DNA from 2 places in the Paenibacillus urinalis genome. Region 1 is predicted to be linked to the other one. Evidence: riboswitches for the same ligand, from Rfam matches in the RefSeq annotation. Region 1 holds a riboswitch; the other holds the start of a gene.
What was found. A riboswitch is a leader RNA that binds a small molecule or an ion and turns the genes downstream of it on or off. The one in region 1 is predicted to bind glycine.
Positions count from the first base shown of each region.

Region 2: it holds a riboswitch for glycine, as region 1 does, so the genes downstream of both, gcvT (glycine cleavage system aminomethyltransferase GcvT) here and sdaAB (L-serine ammonia-lyase, iron-sulfur-dependent subunit beta) in region 1, are expected to answer to the same signal.

Region 1 is NZ_CP118108.1:388,654-391,867, forward strand. Features, by position in the region: gene PUW25_RS01865 (MFS transporter) at 97-1,341, shown strand; glycine riboswitch at 1,600-1,712, shown strand; gene sdaAB (L-serine ammonia-lyase, iron-sulfur-dependent subunit beta) at 1,918-2,613, shown strand; gene sdaAA (L-serine ammonia-lyase, iron-sulfur-dependent, subunit alpha) at 2,603-3,214, shown strand, end outside.
Region 2 is NZ_CP118108.1:4,249,680-4,252,893, reverse strand. Features, by position in the region: gene gcvPA (aminomethyl-transferring glycine dehydrogenase subunit GcvPA) at 1-882, opposite strand, end outside; gene gcvT (glycine cleavage system aminomethyltransferase GcvT) at 882-2,015, opposite strand; glycine riboswitch at 2,186-2,310, opposite strand; glycine riboswitch at 2,312-2,453, opposite strand; gene gcvH (glycine cleavage system protein GcvH) at 2,689-3,081, shown strand.

The sequences.
Region 1 (3,214 bases):
TGAGTCAGGTTATTAGAGAGAGGGTTTGAATGGATAAATATAGAAAAAGTATAAATAAGCTTCTTCAATCCAATGCTAACCTGAAAGGGACTATTTATGGAGCAATCATTCGCCAATTGGCGTCGAAAAGGCTTGCTGCTTGGAAGTATCGGGATCTCCAGGATTGGAGATTTTGTCTATCTCATTGCGATTAACGTGTTGATTCTGAATATGACGGGTTCTCCTGCAGCCGTTGCAGGATTATGGATCATTGCACCAGCAGCCTCACTACTGACGAAATTCTGGGCTGGAAGCTTGGTGGATCGATACAATCAGCGGCAGATTATGATCATTACTGATTTGATCCGGACTGTATTTGTAGCTGCTCTCCCGCTGCTGCCCGAGCTGTGGATGATTTATGCCTGCCTGATGATTAACAGTATGGCCTCTTCTATTTTTCAACCGGCTTCGATGACCTATATCGTTAGACTTGTACCAGCAGCAGAACGCAAGCAGTTTAATGCTTTTCAGGGTTTAACGACCTCGGGGGCTTTTCTGGTGGGTCCGGCCATTGCCGGGGTGCTGCTCATATATATGAAGCCTGATATTGCGATCTATATTAACGCAGCATCCTTCTTGATATCAGCCTTCTTGTTATCGCTGCTCCCCAAGCTACCTATAGAGGTGCAAGAGGGAGAAGCGGCAGGACAGAGGATAACTTATCGCATGATAGCAGCTGATTGGAGCGGTGTAATGAAGTTCAGTAGATCTAACGCATATGTCATATTTGTCTACAGTCTGTTTCATTTTATTTTACTGCTAGGTATGGCGCTGGACTCACAGGAGGTTGTATTTATTCGCAGTACCCTTAAGATGTCTGAGCTGGAATACGGATTGATTGTCAGTCTGACAGGAGCAGGAAGTGTCGCCGGAGCATTTCTGAATTCGATATTAGCAAAATGGATTCCAGTCAAACATATGCTGGGAGGGGGAATGCTGCTTGTATCTGCAGGGTATCTGATCTTCTCCATCTCGAATTCATTCGTATGGGCTGCAGCTGGTTTCATCCTACTGGGCTTTTTCTCGTCTTTCTCCAATACGGGTCTGGCGACCTTTTATCAAAATAATGTTCCTGCAGCCATGATGGGCAGGGTAACAAGCATATTCGGCCTGATGGTTAGTCTGCTTCAGATAGCTGCTATTATAACGTTTGGTGTTATTGCCGAGCTCGTGTCGCTGCGTTACGTCTATTTTACAGTATCGATCGTGCTAGTCCTTCTATCGTTGTTGCTCTGGTTAATTAGTCTTCAGCGTTCGAGAGGCGGCTATTTCGATGAAGACAAGTCACAGATTAGATTGTAGGACAGACTAACATCAACGTATGCAATGGCATTAACAGGGGTAGAAGTATAAGCAAATATAAAAGATTATGCATAATATATTATAGAAGCAATAGTGAATCCATCAGAATTTAAATATCAATGCGTTAGAAAATATAACACAAACCAGTTTTATACAAGGTGTCATCGTTACTTTTGTTGACATGAGGTCGGCTTATCGATTAATCTGTTTATAGTGAATTTGAAGCTTTGAATAAATACAAAAGAATAGGACTGCGGATGAAGATCAATGGGAGAGATCGCGTGGGGAAACCACGGGACACCGAAGGAGCAAGCTGATAAGCACCCGGCTTATACAGCAGAATCTCTCAGGTAGAAGAACCTTGATTCGACGCAACTCTGGAGAGAGCCGATGCGCCGCCAAAGGGGTAAGTGAGAGTGAGGGCGATTGCTGTACGCCGGCCACTTCTGACGAAACTTTCAGGTACCAGGACAGAGAGAGGGGATGTACACCCTTACTCTGTCCTTTTTTGCGTGGAAGAACGGATAATTCTGCACACAATAAGCTAGAACCTAAAACAATGAGAAATGGGGAGTTATGATGACAAGGTTCAAGGATGTATTCTCAATTATCGGGCCGGCAATGACGGGACCGTCCAGCTCCCATACTGCAGGGGCTGTTAGACTTGGGCGTATTGCCCGGCAGTGGCTTGGAACGAGACCGGAGAAAGCGAAGATGATATTATACGGCTCTTTTGCCGACACTTATACAGGACATGGAACAGATCTGGCGCTGATCAGTGGACTGATGAATATGGCTACCGATGATGAGCGGATACCGAATGCAGAAGAGTGGGCTGAGCAGCTGGGAATGGAATATGAGTTTGTCACGAGCGGTCTTCCGGCGGCACATCCGAATACCGTCAAGTTTGAGCTGTCTGCAGGAGATCGGGCTTGTACGATGGTGGGAGCTTCGATTGGTGGAGGGAACGTTACCGTCTCTTTATTGGATGATTTTCGGGTACAGCTGACAGGTGATTTTCCTGCGGTGGTGCTGAGGCACTCGGATAAAGCCGGGGTCATCGCTTCAGTAACATCTGCGATAAGTGAGTCCGGTGTTAATATTGGCTTCATGCAGGTCGATCGTAAGGGCCGGGATGGAGAAGCGCTGACAGCAATGGAGACAGATACGATACCGGCTTCGGATGTGCTTAACAGACTGAAGTCTCTGCCTCATATTTATGATATTAAGGTCATTGATTTGAAGAAGGGGGACGATACCGATGCGGTTTAAGCACTTGAAGGATTTGAATGCAATTTGTACGGCAGAAGGCAAGACGCTGGCTGAGCTGATGGTTGAAGAACAGGTGAAGGAGACCGGAACACCAGAGGCTGAGGTTGTGAGGCAGATGTCGGATTACTATCAGGTCATGAAGCAGGCTGTGCATAAAGGGATGAACGAGGATACAACCTCGCGCAGTGGACTGACGGGTGGAGACGGCCAGCGGGTCCGCCATTATTTGCAGAACAATCAGAGCTGCTCGGGTGACGCCTCTACACTTGCTATGGCCTATGCGCTTGGTGTGTCGGAAGTGAATGCTTCCATGGGAAGAATTGTGGCAACGCCTACGGCGGGTTCGGCAGGCATCATTCCCGGTGTTTTCGTAAGTGCGCAGGAGCGTTTTGGCTGGGAAGATGAGCATATGGTGAATGGCTTATTCTCTGCTGGGGCCATAGGTTATGTCATTGCCAACAATTCCTTCATCTCGGGTGCCGAGGGCGGATGTCAGGCAGAAGTCGGATCAGCGATCGGGATGGCAGCCGGGGCGATGGTTGAGCTTCGCGGCGGAACACCGGAACAGGTTGTACATGCGGTCGGCTTAGCTCTGAAAAAT
Region 2 (3,214 bases), 1.6 Mb from region 1:
TCGTCCAGGAATTCTGCGCATGTGGGCCTGGGATACAGCAAAGTATCCACAAGTAGGGCCGCCATAGGAGCCTGCAATTCCTAACGGCTGAGCATCACCAACAACGATATCTGCACCAAGCTTACCCGGAGCTTCCAGAAGTCCGAGTGAAATTGGATTCGCACTGACGATAAGAAGTCCTTTATTGGGATGGATCAGATCAGCTGCCGCCTGAATATCTTCTACACTGCCGAAGAAGTTCGGGCTTTGAATCATCACTGCGGCTGTATCCTCACTGATTGCAGCTGCGAGTGCTTCCATATCAGTGACACCATTCTTATAGCCAATCTCTACGATTTCAAGATTCAGACCATGTGCGTAACTGGCAAGCACCTGACGGGATTCCGGATGCACGGTACTCGATACGACCAGCTTCTTACGACGAGTCGCACTTGCGGCCAGATTGCCGGCCTCTGCAAAAGCGGTTGCACCATCATACATACTGGCATTGGCTACAGCCATTCCGGTAAGCTCGCAGATATAGGATTGGAATTCAAAAATGGCCTGCAGCTCGCCTTGGCTGATCTCGGGCTGATAGGGTGTATAAGCGGTATAGAATTCGGAGCGGGAAATGACATGGTTAATGACAGAAGGTACATGATGGTCATAGATACCTGCACCGAGAAAGCTTGGATGTGTATCTGCGTTCACATTGCGTCCGGCAAGACGGGACATATGACGTGTGAGTGCATATTCGTCCAGCTTAGATGAAACAGGGAGTTCGCCTTTAAAGCGGATTTCTTCAGGAATGTCGGAGAAAAGATCCTCTATCGTTTCAGCTCCGATTGCTGCCAGCATTTCCGCCTGATCTTGTTCCGTCATCGGAAGATAACGATTTGTCATTACGAATTCGCTCCTTTTGCCGCTTGGGCTGTAGGTTTTGGTCTTCTATAAAATGGGGTTTTGATCACTTCTGCCTGGAGGCGTTTCCCCCGGATTTCGACTTCAACAGTGGTACCTGGTTCTGTAAACCGGATATCCAGCAGTGCAAGACCCAGATTGCGTTTGAGGGTAGGTGACTGGGTACCTGTGGTTACCTCACCGATTTGTTCTTCGTCTGCAAAGACCGGATAATGAGATCGCGGAATACCGCGGTCTGTAATCTCAATCCCGACGAGCTTGCGGGTCAGGCCTTCCTCTTTTTGCTTCAGCAGTGCATCCCGACCGATAAAGTCACCAGCTGCCAGCTTCACGAACATCCCGAGACCGGCTTCAAGCGGTGTAATCGTTGCTGAGAGCTCCTGTCCATATAACGGAAGCTTAGCTTCAAATCGAAGTGTATCTCTCGCACCAAGCCCGATAGGAAGCAACCCTTCATCTTCCCCTGCGGCCATAAGTGCAAGCCATACTTGCTGTGCGTCATCAGTACTGACATAAATTTCGAATCCATCCTCACCGGTATATCCCGTGCGCGATAGAATAACGCTGCTGCCGCTCACTTCTGCACCGTCGACAAAACGGAAAGACCCCAGCTCAGCAAGATTCACATCGGTTACTTTGGATAATATAGCTTCAGCCTTTGGACCTTGCAGTGCGAGCAGAGCGGTCGCATCCGATTCATTGACCATCTGTACGTTCTCCGGCAGATGCTCTTGCAGCCATGCCCAATCCTTATCAATATTGGATGCATTCACAACGAGCATGAACAACTGATCGCTGCGCTTGTAGACAAGTAAATCGTCCACAACACCACCGGTTGGGTAGCACATAAGTGTGTATTGTGCCTGACCAATTTCGAGCAGGGATATGTCATTGCTCAGCATTCCTTGCAGGAAGTCGGCTGCATTCTCGCCTTCTACTCGAAATTCACCCATATGGGATACATCGAACAATCCAGCCTGCTGTCTAACAGCCTCATGTTCTTTCTGGATTCCGCTGAAGGAAACCGGGAGCTCCCAGCCTCCAAAATCAATACAGCGTACATTTGGATATTGTTCATAAAGAGGGAAAAGCGGTGTTCTCAATAATTGGGACATAATTTTCACCTCGTCAAAAGCCGGCTTCCGGCTGTAGTTAGATAGAAGGAATGAAGAAGAATAATTAGAATAAAAAATTTAGGAAAAGGGAAAAAGGGCTATTGGAAAATGGAAAAAGAAAAGGACAGGCCAAAGAAAAATACACGCAAATAAAGCATGTGTTCTTCTTAGGCTCTGTCCTTGGTACCTGAGAGTTACCCCGTATGCTGCTCACGAGTTTCCCCTTGGGTGATCCTTTTATTAACAACGTTCGCTTCTAGTAGCAGGCGAACGGTTATGGATGCTCTCCAGAGTCGCGTCCGGTAAAAGTCCTTTTGCCTGAGAGATTCACCCTTTGCTTATCAATGGGCTTACTCCTTCGGCGTTACCATGCGGATAATGTCTCTGCTCAGAAGCTCAGAACAAGAATCCTGCGGTAATCTCTCCCTTTACGTTCAACCGCTTAATGAGCTAGAATGTTCGGAAATAGCGAACTCTTCCGCTCAATCTAACGCTTATACTACATTAATACGTGATTAAATCCGAAAAGTCAAGGAGTATATCCATAAAACATATTTTTTGTTAGCATTCTTGACATTGTGATGAGGATTGTTTTACGCTATGGGTGGAAAAAGGGCAGGAACCAGAGAAGAAACACAATTCTAACTTTTGAAAAAGCGAGGCTGACGAGATCATGAGCGAAGTAATTAACGGTTTGTTGTATAGTGAAGAGCATGAATGGGTTCAAACGTTAGAAGGAGATACGGTTCGTATCGGAATTACTGAATTTGCTCAGCATCAGCTGGGTGATATTGTGTTTGTGGAGCTGCCTGAAGTAGGAACGGACATTAATAGTGATGATAGTATTGGTACGATTGAATCGGTTAAGACGGTATCTGATTTGTTTGCACCGGTAAGCGGTACGATCGTTAGTGTGAATGAGAAGCTTCAAGACGAACCGGAGCTTGTGAATGCTTCACCCTATGGCGATGGCTGGATGATTGAAGTGAAGCTGAGTGGAGATTACAAGGCGGCACTTGCTAAACTGCTGGATGCCGATGCTTATCGTGCACATACTGAAGAGTAACAAGATATTATTTAATATATGACGTAATGATTTAAATTGTTTGAGCTGATCTTCCTGTCTAAAAGGGAGGTCAGCTCTTTTTATATAACGAAGCTTATAATCAATAGTCATAACGCATCATCGCTGTAGTGTC